2 regions of the Mycobacterium shunyiense genome follow, and region 2 is predicted to be linked to the other one. Evidence: predicted binding sites of a transcription regulator. Region 2 holds the regulator's gene; the other holds the start of a gene.
What was found. The regulator LexA, encoded in region 2, represses DNA repair genes until DNA is damaged. The targets are predictions, from matches to a motif close to CGAACANNTGTTCG.
Positions count from the first base shown of each region.

Region 1 (7,761 bases), on a different contig from region 2:
TGGCCTCGCGCAACGCGGCGGCGCGAATGTCGGAATCGGTTTCCTCACAATGCCCGCCGAGTTGCAGCCAGCGGCCGAAGCGCGGATGCAGGGTGAGCAGTGTCTGGGTGCCGGTATGGTCGACGACCAGCGCCGAGGCGGTGATGTGACCGGGAACGCACGCCCGGAGACAGGCATCCGGACGGGCAGCTAGAAATGACAGCACCGCATGTCGCAGCGTGTCCTGACCGGGATCGGCTGTCTGCCACTGCGTCAACACCTCGACGGCGGAGGCGTGCAGGCTCTCGGCGCTCACTTCACGACCAGCAGGCCGTCGGTGGGCACCGGGTCGCGGGGCGGCTGCGGATCGGCGGGGTGACCGATCGCGATGGCGCCGAGGGGCTCCCAATCCGGCGGGAGATCGAGCACGGAACGGACCAGATCGGCGGCGAAGATCGTGGATCCGATCCAGCAGCTGCCCACCTCACGCACCGCCAGCGCCACCAGCAGGGCCTGCACCGCCGCGCCCACGGCGACGGTGAACATGGTGTGTTCGGCCTGCGTGCGGGCTTCGTCGGGATAGCTGTGGGCACCGTCGGGAACCATGAACGGAATCACCAGTTCCGGAGCGTCGTACAGGATCTGACCGCGGTTCAGGCGCCGCTCGACGGACTCGGGATCTCGGCCGTCGCCGCTCAGATCGTCCCGCCACTTGTCTTTCATCCGGTCCAGGAGCCGGACGCGGGTGGCACCGTCTTGCACCCAGACGAACCGCACCGGACGGGTGTGGTGCGGCGCGGGTGCGGTCAGCGCCTCGCCGATGGCGGCTTCGACGAGCGCGTGGTCGACGGGCTCGTCGGAGAACGCGCGCACCGAGCGACGCAGCAGCTGAGCCTGGCTGCGTCCCAGCTCGATCGACTCGGCTGTGCCCAGCCAGAACAGGTCGTCCTCACCGGAGCGCAGCAATGTGGCCGCGTTCGACCCGTCGTCGGTCAGCTCAAGCCCACGCACGACGGCGACGGGGATCGCTGTGAGCTTGCCCTTCACCAGATCCGCTGCGGCAGCGATCTCGTCGGCCACGGCCACCTCGGTGACCAGCAGCTCATTGCCGTGCCGGTCGCGCGCTCCGGCGTAGCCGTGGAGAACGGTGAGCCCGGACGCGCCGATCGCGAAATCGGCCTGGCCGTTGCGCCAGGCGCGGCCCATGGTGTCGGTGATCACGATGCCGACGGCGACGCCGAGTTTCTCACGGAGGCCGACACGTAGTGCCTGCGCGCTGCCGTCGGGATCGACCGGCAGCAGCGCCAACTCGTTCGAGTCGACATTGGAGCCGTCGACGCCGGCGGCGGCTTGGACCAGCCCGATCGCGTTCTCGGTGATCAGCGTCCGGCCCTTGCGGGCCAGTACCCGAACCGCCTCGCTGTCGATCAGCTTGCGCCGCAGGGTATCCCGCTCTTCCGGATCGGAAGGAGCGGTGACGATGCGGCCCTCGCACTTGGAGACGACCTTACTGGTGACCACCAGTACATCACCGTCGCGCAGCCAAGGTGCCGCTTCGGCGAGAACGGTGGCCAGGTCATCTCCGGGGCGGAACTCAGGAAGCCCTGCCACCGGCAGGATCTCGACCTTGTCGCCGGAGCCGTGTTCGGTGTTCACAGCAGTGCTCACAGCGCAACGCCGGCCAGGTCAAGGCCGGCCCGCACCATCTCGGCGGTGGTCGACGGGTCGGTCATCAGCAGTGGCACCGCGCGCACCTGAACTCCCTCGATGTCGGCCTCATCGCCCTCGTGTATCAGCCAGCCGTCCAGGATTCCGGTGCCCGACCGGGCGCCGAAATGCCGGCCGACGGCCTGTGACGTGGATTCCACACCGATGATGGACAGGCACTCATCGGCCATGCCGCGCAACGGTTTTCCATTGATGATGGGGGAGTAGCCGACCACCGGCGCCTTGGTCGAGCGCAGCGCGCCGCGGACGCCGGGAATCTGCAGGATCGGTCCGATACTCACGACAGGATTCGACGGCGCCAGCAACACCGCATCGGCGTCGGTGATTGCCTCGGGGACGCCCGGCGCGGCGGTTGCCTGTTCCGCTCCGACGAACGCAAAGCTGTGTGAGGGCACCTGCGCGCGGTGACGCACCCACCACTCCTGGAAGTGGATGGCCCGCCGTTCCCCATCCTCGGGGTCGGTGATCACCACGTGGGTCTCGCTGCGGTCGTCGGTGACGGGCAGCAACCGCGCCCCCGGTGACCAGCGCTTACACAATGCCTCGGTGACCTGTGACAGCGGGTAGCCGGCGCGCAGCATCTGGGTGCGAACCAGATGGGTGGCCAAGTCCCGGTCGCCGAGTCCGAACCAGTCGGGTTGCACACCGTAGGCAGCGAGTTCTTCCTTGGCGTGCCACGTTTCATTGCGGTGACCCCAGCCGCGTTCGGGGTCGATACCGCCACCCAGCGTGTACATGCAGGTGTCGAGGTCCGGGCAGATGCGCACGCCGTGCATCCAGGCGTCGTCACCGACGTTCACGATCGCGGTGAGTTCATGTTTTTGCTTGCTGTCGGTCCCGGCGAACTGGCCGAGGCCCAACAGGTGCTGTACGCCCAGCAAAAACCGGGCGCCTCCGACGCCGCCGACCAGAACGGTGATCTTCACAACGTCCGACCCTAAGCGTTGAGAGCGTGCGGATGGAAACGACGTCGTCACGGGCAGGACACGCCGATGTCGCGACGCGCCGATTTGACATTACGAGATGGTATGAATTCGCGTCCTGGCGCTTGACCCTGGCAGCTAACACGTGTGTAATCACAGATGTGTCATTTCCCGGTTGGTGACCTATTCCGGTGTCGCGGACCGAGATTCGATCAACTGTTCGAATGGGGTGACCGCACATCGCAGTAGTGGGGCTCCACTTAGGATCTACGAGACCGAGTGAGGAGGCGGGGGATAATGTCTTATGAGAGCGGCGATTTCGATCATGTGGTCCGGTTTGACGATCGGCTACTCGGCTCGGTAGACAACGCACCGCACATCAACGTGGGACCGACACCGCTGGGGGCGGCCGGACGTCCTCAACTGAGTCTGGTTCCGGTGAGTTCGGTTCCCGAACACATTGATGTTGATCCGGAAGACGAAGACGACCAATGGCAGGAACGTGCGCTGTGCGCACAGACCGACCCGGAGGCGTTCTTTCCGGAGAAGGGCGGGTCTACCCGCGAGGCCAAGCGCATCTGCCTGGGCTGTGAAGTCAAGGATGCCTGCCTGGAGTACGCGCTCGCGCACGATGAGCGCTTCGGCATCTGGGGAGGATTGTCCGAACGGGAGCGTCGGCGCCTCAAGCGCGGCATCATCTGACGCTCTCCGGCCGAGCGCTCATCGCACGATGTAGCGCTCGACGTCAGTCGTCGTCGATCGTTGGGTCGATGACTGACGGTTCGACTCCCAGATAGGTGGCCACCTGGGCCACCAGGATTTCATGCAGCAGGTCAGCTAGCTCATCGGATCCTTTGACCCGGCGCTCGATGGGCTTGCGGAACAAGACAATTCGAGCCCGGGTCGCATTTCCTCTGACATCAACCCCAGCAGGTATCAACCGCGCCAGCGCGATCGGTCCGTCGGCGATGACCTCGGGCGGCCATTGCACGCCCTCGGGATCTTTCGGAGACATCCGCGGAATCTCATCCACCGCGACATCGAGTTCTTTGATCCGCGCCGCCCACCGACGCTCGATCGGCTCATAGGCTTCCAGTACTGCCATGTCGAACCGCTCGCCCCGACTACGCCAGCCGGGAACCGAGCGCGGCAGCAGCGGTCCGCGCATGTCGCGGCCGCGACGCGATCGCCATGGGTTTCGCTGGGCCACGGCGATGATCGTAACGGTTCGGGATCGGGGACCCGACGGCTGCGCGTGTCCGGCACCGCACAGCGACCGTCCAAAGTAATCTCTGTTGCGTGAATGTTCCCCGTCGCTGCTGCCGGCCCGGGTGCCCGCACTATGCCGTGGCGACGTTGACTTTTGTCTACTCCGACTCCACGGCGGTGGTCGGACCCCTGGCCACGGTGTCTGAACCCCACTCCTGGGACCTCTGCGTCGGCCACGCCGGCCGGATCACGGCACCGCGAGGCTGGGAGTTGGTCCGTCATGCCGGCCCGCTGCCCACCCACCCCGACGAGGACGACCTCGTCGCACTCGCCGACGCCGTGCGTGAAGGCCAGCCCGGTGCGGTTCCCCACAGCGGGGTGGTGGCCGGATTCTCCGATCCCTCCACCGGTGTGGGGGCCAGTGCGGTGATGGCGCCGCAGGCGCGTCCCGCCGAGACCAACGGCCGCCGTCGCGGGCACCTGCGGGTCTTGCCGGACCCCGACAACTAGTACGGACTAGCCCTGATTAGATCCTGATTAGACGACGACCGGCCCAAGAGTAGTGAACGTGTCGGCGCCGCCCGACGGTTAGGCTGGCGCCAACGATCCCGTTTCACAAGGAGCTATATGTCTAGGCCAGCGGCGGCTGTTCACGATGTCATCAAGGCCTATGACGTCCGTGGTCTGGTCGGTAGCCAGATCGACGAAGCGTTCGTGGCCGACGTCGCCGGTGCGTTCGCTCGCCTGGTCCGCTCCGAGGGCGCCACACAGGTCGTGATCGGCTATGACATGCGAGAGAGTTCGCCGACGCTGGCGGCCGCATTCGCCGACGGCGTGACAGCCCAGGGCTTGGACGTGGTCCGCATCGGGTTGGCCTCGACCGATCAGCTCTACTTCGCCTCGGGCCTGTTGGACTGCCCCGGAGCGATGTTCACCGCCAGCCACAACCCGGCCGCGTACAACGGGATCAAACTGTGCCGCGCCGGAGCCAAACCGGTAGGCAAGGACACCGGACTGTCCACGATCTCCGACGAGGTGATTTCGGGGGTGCCTGCCCACGACGGGCCGCCCGGTGTGATCTCCGATCGCGATGTGCTGGTGGACTACGGCACCTTCCTCCGCTCCCTGGTCGATCTGGCCGGGCTGCGTCCGCTGCGCATCGCAGTGGACGCGGGCAACGGAATGGCCGGCCACACCACGCCTGCGGTGCTCGGGCCGATCCCGGGGGCCACAATTCTCCCGTTGTTCTTCGAACTCGACGGCAGCTTCCCCAATCACGAGGCCAACCCACTGGATCCGGCCAACCTCGTCGACCTGCAGGCCCACGTACTGGCCAGCGGCGCCGATATCGGCCTGGCGTTCGACGGTGATGCCGACCGCTGCTTCGTCGTCGACGAACTCGGCCGTCCGGTGTCGCCGTCGGCGGTGACCGCATTGGTGGCCGCCCGTGAGCTCAAGCGGGAAATCGGTGCCACCGTGATCCACAATCTGATCACCTCGCGCGCCGTTCCCGAGTTGGTGATCGAGCGCGGCGGCACTCCTGTGCGGTCCCGGGTCGGGCACTCCTACATCAAGGGCCTGATGGCCGAGACCGGCGCCATCTTCGGCGGAGAACACTCGGCGCACTACTACTTCCGTGATTTCTGGGGCGCCGATTCCGGCATGCTCGCGGCCCTGCACGTGTTGGCCGCCCTGGGCGAGCAGGATCGTCCGCTGTCCGACTTCATGGCGGACTATCAGCGCTATGAGGCCTCCGGCGAGATCAACTTCACCGTCAGCGACGCGCCGGCCTGTGTCGATGCGGTGCTGAAGTCGTTCTCCGGCTCGATCCAGTCCATCGACCACCTCGACGGCGTCACCGTCGATCTCGGCGGTGGCAGCTGGTTCAACCTGCGCACGTCGAATACCGAACCGCTGCTGCGCCTGAACGTGGAAGCACGCACTGCCGAGGACGTCGCCGCCCTCGTCGACAGAGTTTCGGGACAGATCCGTGGGGTGAGCGAGCCGGTGCCGTGAACGCCGTGGACGCCACGGTCGACCTGGACGACGGTGACGGACTTCTGGCCGCCGATCGCAACGGTCTGCTACGGGCGGCGGCCATGGCGGGTGCCCAGGTTCGGGCGACCGCCGCGGCAGTGGCCGAAGGACTGCTCGACCCGCTGCACGCCGATCATCCTCCGCGGACGGTGATTTGGGTTGCCGGTCGCGGCGCTGCCGAGAATGCAGGCGCCATGTTGGCCGCCGTTCTCGGCGCATCGATCGCCGCTCCCATCGTGGTGGCCGCCGAGACCCCGCCGTGGCTGGGGGCACTCGACGTGGTGATCGTGGCCGGTGACGATCCGGGCGATCCGGCTCTGGTGAACGCGGCGGCCACCGGGGTGCGTCGCGGGGCCCGGGTGCTGATCGTGGCGCCGCACGAGGGCCCGTTGCGTGATGTCGCGGCCGGACGCGCGGTGGTGCTGGCACCCAGGTTGTGGGTTCCCGACGACTTCGGACTGACTCGATACCTGGCCGCGGGTCTGGCCGCGCTGCAAGTGGTGGATCACGGTATGCGCGTGGATCTGGCCGCGCTCGCAGACGAATTGGATGCCGAGGCCCTTCGCAACAGCGCCGGACGGGACCTGTTCACCAACCCGGCCAAGACCCTGGCCGAACGGATGTCGGACAGGGCGGTCGTGCTGGCCGGTGACAATCCGGCCACCCTGGCGCTGGCCCGGCACGGGGCGACGGTGATGCTGAGGCTGGCGGGTGAAGTGGTGGCCGCCGCCGGACTGGGTGACGTTCTCGCTGCGATCGGCAGCGGCGCGGTCGCCCACCCTGAGACCCGGTCCTTGTTCCACGACGAGGAGATCGACGGACCGCTACCGCGCCGCATGCGTACGTTCGCCTTGATCACCGATACCGAACGACAACTGGTGGGGGCGAGGGTCAGCGGCTTCGACGACATCGTGATGATCGGTGCCGAGGATGTGCCGGACCAGGCTGGGACGACCCTGCCGGTGGGGCGCCCGGAACAACAACTGGCGGTTCTGGCTGTCCGCTTGGAGATGACGGCCGTGTATTTGAAACTGGTTCGAGGATAAGACGTGCATCTGCTACGGGGAGCGGTGCGGACCTATGCCTGGGGTTCGCGCACTGCAATCGCTGATTTCACCGGAAGGCCCAGTCCGACAATCCATCCGGAGGCCGAGCTGTGGCTCGGCGCACATCCGCAGGACCCGGCGTGGCTACAGACCGAACACGGTGAAGAGTCGTTGCTCCAGGCCGTACAGGACGACCCCGAGGGGCAACTGGGCAGCGTGGCGATCGGAAGATTCGGCGATGCGCTGCCCTTCCTCGTGAAGGTGCTGGCCGCAGATGAGCCGTTGTCGTTGCAGGCCCATCCAAGTGCCGCGCAGGCGAGGGAGGGCTTCGACCGCGAGGACCGACTCGACATCCCGGTGTCCTCACCCGTCCGCAATTATCGTGACCGGAGCCACAAACCCGAATTGCTGGTTGCTTTGGGACAATTCGATGCGCTGGCCGGATTCCGCCCGGTAGACCGCACGGTCGAGTTGATGCGTGCGCTGGCGGTCTCGGATCTCGATCCATTCATCAACCTGCTGTCGGATCAGTCCGATGCCGACGGGTTGCGGGCCCTGTTCACTACCTGGATCACCGCGCCGCAGCCCGATCTCGACGTGTTGGTGCCGGCCGTTCTCGACGGGGCGGTCCACTACATCCGTTCCGGGGCAAAGAAATTCGCAGCCGAGGTCAAGACGGTGCTGGAACTCGGTGAACGATACCCCGGCGACGCCGGGGTGTTGGCCTCCCTGTTGCTGAACCGCATCAGCCTGGGACCCGGCGAGGGCATCTACCTTCCCGCCGGAAATCTGCATGCCTATCTGCATGGTGTCGGCGTTGAGGTGATGGCGAACTCGGA
Region 1 is NZ_JBZDPT010000001.1:118,076-125,836, forward strand. It holds gene AC4ELS_RS00655 (NUDIX hydrolase) at 1-295, opposite strand, end outside; gene AC4ELS_RS00660 (coenzyme F420-0:L-glutamate ligase) at 292-1,635, opposite strand; gene cofD (2-phospho-L-lactate transferase) at 1,644-2,633, opposite strand; gene AC4ELS_RS00670 (WhiB family transcriptional regulator) at 2,928-3,332, shown strand; gene AC4ELS_RS00675 (metallopeptidase family protein) at 3,376-3,798, opposite strand; gene AC4ELS_RS00680 (DUF3499 domain-containing protein) at 3,930-4,349, shown strand; gene AC4ELS_RS00685 (phosphomannomutase/phosphoglucomutase) at 4,467-5,855, shown strand; gene AC4ELS_RS00690 (hypothetical protein) at 5,852-6,922, shown strand; gene manA (mannose-6-phosphate isomerase, class I) at 6,926-7,761, shown strand, end outside.
Region 1: a site for LexA is predicted at 2,840-2,853, ahead of cofD (2-phospho-L-lactate transferase). Genes of this name have one in related genera too.

Region 2 (7,761 bases):
GGCGTGCTGCTCGGGGGGACGGTCGTGAGGTTGGCTGCCGCGCCACCGGCGGTGGGGCCCGGAACGGTGCACGCCGCCGCCCCGGCCGCCGTCAGGGCAGCCGCGACTGTGAACTTCGCCATCCGGGTCACGCGCATCATCACGATTTTGCCTGATCGCGCGGAGAACTGCCGGAATGCGACCACCAGCCGGGCGCGTTCGAACGCACATGCGGGGCGGAACGAACCCGCAGTACGGGTATGCGGGACACTGGAAGATACGGCGGTGGGCCGTCACAGCGTCCTACCGCAGCGAGGAGACGAAGCGAGATGACCGACACCAGCGACACCCCCGATCAGCACTACCAGCCCGACCAGAGCGGCATGTACGAGCTTGAGTTCCCGGCCCCGCAGTTGTCGTCTTCGGATGGACGCGGCCCGGTGCTGATCCATGCGCTGGAGGGGTTCTCCGATGCCGGCCACGCGATCCGCCTGGCCGCCGAGCATCTCAAGGACACGCTCGACACCGAGCTGGTGGCCTCCTTCGCCATCGACGAGCTGCTCGACTACCGGTCGCGCCGGCCGCTGATGACATTCAAGACCGACCACTTCACCAGCTACGAGGAACCCGAGCTGAACCTGTACGCGCTGCACGACGGCGTGGGCACGCCGTTCCTGCTGCTGGCCGGCCTGGAGCCGGACCTGCGGTGGGAGCGGTTCATCACCGCGGTGCGGCTGCTCGCCGAACAGCTCGGGGTCCGCCGGGTGATCGGCCTCGGCACCATCCCGATGGCGGTGCCCCACACGCGCCCCGTCATGCTCACCGCGCACGCGAACGACAAGGAGCTGATCGCCGACCACACCCCGTGGGTCGGCGAAGTCCAGGTCCCGGCCAGCGTTTCCAACCTGTTGGAGTTCCGCATGGCCCAGCATGGGCACGAGGTGGTGGGGTACACCGTGCACGTCCCGCACTACCTGGCCCAGACGGCCTACCCACCGGCTGCCGAGGCGCTGCTGGCCGAGGTGGCCCGGACCGGTTCGCTACAACTGCCGTTGGAGAAACTTTCCGAGGCCGGAGCCGAGGTATACAGCAAGATCAACGAGCAGGTAGAGGCCAGCGAAGAGGTGGCTCAGGTGGTGACCGGGTTGGAGCGCCAGTACGATGCGTTCGTTGCCGCACAGGAGAATCGGTCTCTGCTGGCGCGTGACGAGGAACTGCCCAGCGGTGACGAGCTGGGAGCCGAGTTCGAACGGTTCCTCGCCCAGCAGACCGGTGACAAGCACAAAGACGACAGGTACAAAGACGGACGGGACGGCTTCGGCGACGGCTTCCCGAACGGCGACAACCACTCATAACAGCCCGACGCCGGGCCGAGGGCGAGGTTGACCAGCATGACCGAACGCAAACCCCATCTGCGGACCGTTCGCGAGCTCACACCGACGCTCGAGTACCGCACGATCCACGGATACCGACGGGCCTTCCGCGTGGCCGGATCCGGGCCGGCGATCCTGCTGATCCACGGCATCGGCGACAACTCCACCACCTGGCACACCGTGCAATCGGCGCTGGCCCAGCGGTTCACCGTGATCGCCCCCGATCTGCTCGGCCACGGTAGCTCCGACAAGCCGCGTGCGGACTACTCGGTCGCGGCGTACGCCAACGGCATGCGCGACCTACTCAGCGTGCTCGACATCGACCGGGTGACCGTGGTCGGTCATTCACTGGGCGGTGGCGTGGCGATGCAGTTCGCCTACCAGTTCCCGCAGTTGGTGGACCGGCTCATCCTCGTGGGCTCCGGCGGCGTCACGAAGGATGTCAACGTGGCGCTGCGGGTGGCCTCCCTCCCGATGGGCAGTGAGGCGCTGGCCCTCCTGCGATTGCCCCTGGTGCTGCCGGCCCTACAACTGGCCGGTCGGGCCGCGGGCACGGTACTGGGCTCAACCGGTCTCGGCCACGACATCCCGGACATGCTGCGCATCCTGGCGGATCTGCCGGAACCGACGGCATCGTCGGCGTTCGCCCGGACCCTGCGCGCCGTCGTGGACTGGCGCGGCCAGGTGGTGACGATGCTGGACCGCTGTTACCTGACCGAATCGGTTCCGGTCCAGTTGATCTGGGGTCAAAGCGATTCGGTCATCCCCGTCAGCCACGCCCACATGGCACACGCCGCAATGCCCGGTTCCCAGTTGGAGATTTTCTCTGGATCCGGGCATTTTCCGTTCCACGACGATCCCGACCGCTTCGTCGAGGTGGTCGAACGCTTCATCGACACGACCGAACCGTCGGTGTACGACCAGGACCGGCTCCGCAGCCTGCTGCGCAGCGGGCGGACAGAAGCGACGATGAGCGGGCCCTTCGACACTCAGATCGCGGTGCTCGACGCAATGGACGCCGACGAGCGCAGCGCCACCTGACCCGCTCCCCCAGCCGGGTCGGACAGTCCCGCGAAGAGCCCGAGATGCGGCCCTGAGATGCGACGTAGCATCGGGGCATGGCCATCGACGTCACCGTGTTACGCGTATTCACCGATCCGGACGGCAAGTACGGCAATCCGCTCGGCGTGGTCGACAACAGCACCGTCGCCCCCGCCGACCGTCAGCGGATCGCCACCGAATTGGGTTACAGCGAAACGGTATTCATCGACCTTCCCCAGCCGGGCGCCAACTCCGCCGGTGCCCACATCTTCACCCCGGTCGCCGAGCTGCCGTTCGCAGGACACCCAACGGTCGGCGCATCGTGGTGGCTGCGCGAAAAAGGCCTGCCGGTCAACACATTGCGGGTGCCCGCCGGGATTCTTCCGGTCGAGTACGAGGATGATCGCGCCATTGTCAATGCCCGCTCGGAATGGGCCCCGGAATTCGCCATCTACGACCTGGCCACGGTCGACGAGGTGCTCGCCGCAGACCCCGACGATTTCGATGATGCCTACCTGTGGGCCTGGAGCGACGAAGCGCGCGGCACGTTGCGATCCCGGTCGTTCGCCTCACACCTGGGGATTCCCGAAGACGAGGCCACAGGGTCGGCGGCGGTGCGGATGACCGACTATCTCAGCCGGGACCTCACGATCATCCAGGGGAAAGGTTCGGTGATCGAGACCCGCTGGAGTCCGGAAGGCTGGGTCCGTTTGGCCGGCCGCGTCGTCAACGACGGCACAACCCAACTGGACTGAATTACGCCTCGGCGCGATGCGCCCGCAGGGCCTCGATTTCGCGCTCGAAGTCCTCGGCTGAGGAGAATGACCGGTACACCGAGGCGAACCTCAGATAGGCGACCTCGTCCAGTTCGCGGAGCGGTCCGAGGATCGCCAGGCCGACCTCATGGCTGGGGATCTCCGGCGTGCCGAGGCCGCGGACCGCGTCCTCGACCTTCTGCGCCAAGACATTGAGCGCGTCGTCGTCGACCTGCCTGCCCTGACAGGACCGGCGCACTCCGCGGATGACCTTCTCCCGGCTGAACGGTTCGGTCACCCCGCTGCGCTTCACCACAGCCAGCACCGCGGTCTCCACAGTGGTGAACCGACGTCCACACTCCGGGCACGACCGCCGGCGTCGGATGGCCTGTCCCTCGTCGGTCTCGCGGGAATCGACCACACGCGAATCAGGATGACGACAGAACGGACAATGCATTACCGCTCCTTCGTCATGCCGCCGGACAAGTAGTTCGAGCGCCCTTGAGCGTACCCGCGATGCCCTAGGCAGACTCACCGCCGGGTCCAGTGGCATGTAGGTGCTCACGCCGACACCGGCCAGTGATGCTGCCTGCCAGGACGATTCAGCGGACATTGCGCTGCTCAGCCAACCGGCGCGAGCAGTGTCTGCCCGGCGTCGACCGCGGCGGAGTCGAGTTGGTTGAGGTCACGAATCTGCTCGACGACCCGGGCCACCGGAGCATCCGGGGCGACCCGGCGTGCCACCTGCTGCAGCGACTCCCCCGACTTCACCTGGACCACCGCGAGTTCGGCCGGCTGCGGGTTCTCCGCCCCCATCACCCCGCCGAGTTGCGCCACCAGGCCCAGCCACACCGTGATACCGGCGGCGACCAGGGCCAGTAACACCGTGGTCAGCGGAGTGATGGGCCGACTGCGGTGCGACGCCCGCGACATCAGCACACCGGTTCCGCGGTAGTGGACCGTGCCGGCGGCGGGTCGGGCGTGGCGCGGGCGCTGCACCCGCTGCACCCGGCGCACCGGCCGGGCCACACCGGTACCGAAGGTGGCGCTGCCCCTGGTACCCGCAGCACCTGCGGCACCCCTGGCACGGGCCCGCTGCGGTGAGGACTGCGGCACGGCCCGAACAGCACGGGAGCGGCTATCGGCGGGGATATCGATGATCGCCATCTGACTGCCTTTCGGTGGACTCTTTCGCTCTTGTGTTCGAACATACTCGCTCAGGTGTTCGATTGATAGAACATGTGATCGAACTGTTGCCAAACGATAGAACAGGGCACCGACAAGTTCCGGCCACCGACCGCGGGGACGGCCCCGAACTGCCACCCCGTGCGCTCCACCAGCAGACACGCCCACAACACGCCTCGAACACATGTTTGATTAATGTTCGATCAGGGACTACATTCGGCCCATGAGCGACGACCGCAGCAGGGACGGCAACACGGAAAGCCCGGCCGGATCGGACGGCGCGGGCCCACGCCGGGCCGAGGGCGGCCTCACCGACCGGCAACGCACCATTCTCGACGTGATCCGCGCGTCGGTGACCACTCGCGGTTACCCGCCCAGCATCCGCGAGATCGGCGATGCGGTCGGACTGACCTCGACCTCGTCGGTCGCCCACCAGTTGCGCACCCTGGAACGCAAGGGCTACCTGCGCCGCGATCCCAACCGCCCGCGCGCCGTCGATGTGCGCGCCGCCGACGATCCGACGGCCGCAGCACTGGTGTCCACCGACGTGGCCGGCTCCGACGCACTACCCGAGCCGACGTTCGTGCCGGTGCTCGGGCGTATCGCCGCAGGCGGCCCCATCCTGGCCGAGCAGGCCGTCGAGGACGTCTTCCCGCTGCCCCGCGAATTGGTCGGCGAGGGCTCACTGTTCCTGCTCAAGGTCGTCGGCGACTCGATGGTCGATGCCGCCATCTGTGACGGCGACTGGGTGGTGGTACGCCAGCAGAGCGTGGCCGACAACGGCGACATCGTGGCAGCCATGATCGACGGCGAAGCCACCGTCAAGACGTTCAAGCGCACCCGCGGTCAGGTGTGGTTGATGCCGCACAACCCGGCATACGACCCGATCCCGGGCAACGACGCAGCGGTGCTCGGCAAGGTCGTCACCGTAATTCGCAAGATCTGACCGGGTGAGGGGCCCGGCCGCACCTGACGGCTGCCGGGCCCGCTTCCTCAGTCCGTCCGCACGAACCCGTTCGTGCGGGCGAATTCCTCACTGGCGAACCAGATTTCGGCTACTGCGTCGTCGTACTCGGCGCTGTCGGGTGCCCAGTACCGTCCGGACTTCGTGTCCGCCTTGATCGGATAACCCTCCGGCGCGCGGTAAGGGTCCTCCAACGGCAGATGGATGGCGGTGGCACTGGGTATCTCGTCGAGCTCGATGGCGGCGTGGCGCCCGCTGTGCGCCTCGCTGCTGTAGGCCTCGGCCTCGGTGATGACGCGGGTCGGCGCGGTGTCGACGTTGTCCTGATCGCTCGGCACTGTCAGGCCACCCAGGCCCGCGAAACCCTGCGCCTCACGCACTCCGCCTACCGGACCGGGCATAGACCCGGTATCCGCCAGGTCCTCGTCCACGAGTTCCGCCTCGATGTCGTCGACATCGTCGCCCTCGGCGACCTCTTCGAAGTCGGCATCAATGGGCGTATCGAGATCCTCGTCGTCGAAGTCGTCGTCCTCGAAGTCGTCATCTTCATAGTCGTCTTCGAAGTCGTCATCGTCGCCGAAGTCGTCGAAACCCTGCTCCCCGACCAACCGCGAGGAATCCTCCGGCGGTTCCTCCTCCTCGCCCGGCGCCCCGTACCCACTGGCCGATCCGTGCGGAGCGGCCCATTGACTGACCGGAATGGCGATATCGGTGGGGCCGTCGTACGGAGATGCCGCGCCTGATGATTCCTCGCCGGGCCCGGCAAACCGTGCCGTCGCGGCGTCGCCGTACGCGGCGCTCGGCCCGTAGCCGTTGGCCGCGTCGGAGTCACCGCCGTCGCGGTACTCATCGTGGTCGTACCCACGCGAACCGTAGCGCGCGTCGTCATATCGACCCTCGTCGTAGGACGAATCGCCCGGTCCGCCGTCGTAGTCGTCGTCGAACGGATCGTGGTCGAAGTCGTCATCGCCACCGGCGCGCCGACGGTGCCACAGCGCGGCCCCCACGATCAACCCGGCGAGCAGCACGACCGGGATCACCGCGATCAGCCACCACCAGCTCCAATGCCAGGAGAACGGCTTCTTGCTGTCCGCGTCGGAGGGCTGCGGACCGGCCGCCGGGGTCTGGTCGAGTCCAGGAACCTGCAGCCCGCTCAATTCGGAGGCGAGTTTCGACGGCTCGGTGGTGAACTTGTTGGCGTCGCGGTCCCACGAGATCGCTCCCCCGCTGAACCGCTGACTGATGACACCGCCGTCTTCGGTCTGGTCGGCCATCGGGGCGCCCAGCGCTCCCTTCGCCCCGCCGAGCTTCTCCCAGGCCGCGTTCATCGCGCCCCGCACGATCACCGCGCCGTAGTCGGGAGTCCAGAAGATGACGGGGTTGTCGGCCGCGGCGAAGGTGCTGATCCGGCTGTTGGGTCCCAATCCGCCCTCGGACTCGCCGGCGGTCGGGAACCCCAGATCGCCTTCCGGGCCACCGACGCTTTCGTACTTTTCGAGCAGCTGGCCGGTGATGGCGTTGGCGCCGGTGGCCGGGCTGTAGAAGATCTTGCCGCCGGCGTACTTCTGGCCGAATCCACCGTCGCCGATCGGATACTGGTCGCCGTCCTTGGCTCCCAGCGGTCCCATCACCCCGCCTGCCTCGCGGCGCGCGGCGGCGATCGCCGAGGCGGGATCCGACGGTACGTCCAGACCGGCGAGCTGATCGGCCAGTTCGGGCGGCACCGTGGTGAACGCCTTGGTCTTGCGGTTCCAGGAGATCTCGCCGCCGGTGAACTTCTGGGAGATCACGTCGCCGTCGAACGTCTCGTCGTCCGCGGGGACGCCGAGCACTCCCGCGGAGCCGCCGAGCTTGTCCCATGCGGCGTTGATGGCGCCCCGCACCACCCGGGCACCGGTGGACGGAGTCCAGAAGATGACCGGGTTGTCAGGCGCACTCAACGTCGAGTTACGGCTGTCCGCGGCACGTCCAGCGCCCTCGTCGATGGTGGGGAATCCCATGTCACCGTCGGCCGGACCACCCAGCGACTCGTACTTGTCCAGGATTGCGCCCTGCATGAAGTGTGCGCCGGTTGCCGGGGTGAAGAACATCTTACCGCCGGAGAAGTTCTGCGCGAAGCCAGAACCCACCGCGTACACGCCGCCCTGCCGCGGCCCGAGCGGGCCGCCGTCTCCACCGTTGGCCTCCCAAGCGGCGGTGACCGCGGCGTCGGCATCCGACTCCGGGGTGGCCGAAGCCACCGCCGGCACCACCAAAGCAGCGACTACGAGTGCGAGCAGGCCGACCGCCAACCGCCACACGGCCGCGTTCAGCCTCGCTCCCGGCCTAGTCATGCGCCCTCCCCGCTCGTTCGGCAAAGTTTCCTTAGAAAAGTCCCGCCCGGACAACTTTGCGTCAGCACGTGACGATAACCAACTAACGTGGCCGATCATGACCAAAAAAGGCCCAATATCTGGGTCCGAAG
Region 2 is NZ_JBZDPT010000043.1:323,979-331,739, forward strand. It holds gene AC4ELS_RS24815 (trypsin-like serine peptidase) at 1-122, opposite strand, end outside; gene AC4ELS_RS24820 (proteasome assembly chaperone family protein) at 309-1,334, shown strand; gene AC4ELS_RS24825 (alpha/beta fold hydrolase) at 1,371-2,393, shown strand; gene AC4ELS_RS24830 (PhzF family protein) at 2,471-3,148, shown strand; gene nrdR (transcriptional regulator NrdR) at 3,150-3,605, opposite strand; gene AC4ELS_RS24840 (LysM peptidoglycan-binding domain-containing protein) at 3,770-4,315, opposite strand; gene lexA (transcriptional repressor LexA) at 4,557-5,279, shown strand; gene AC4ELS_RS24850 (LGFP repeat-containing protein) at 5,327-7,630, opposite strand.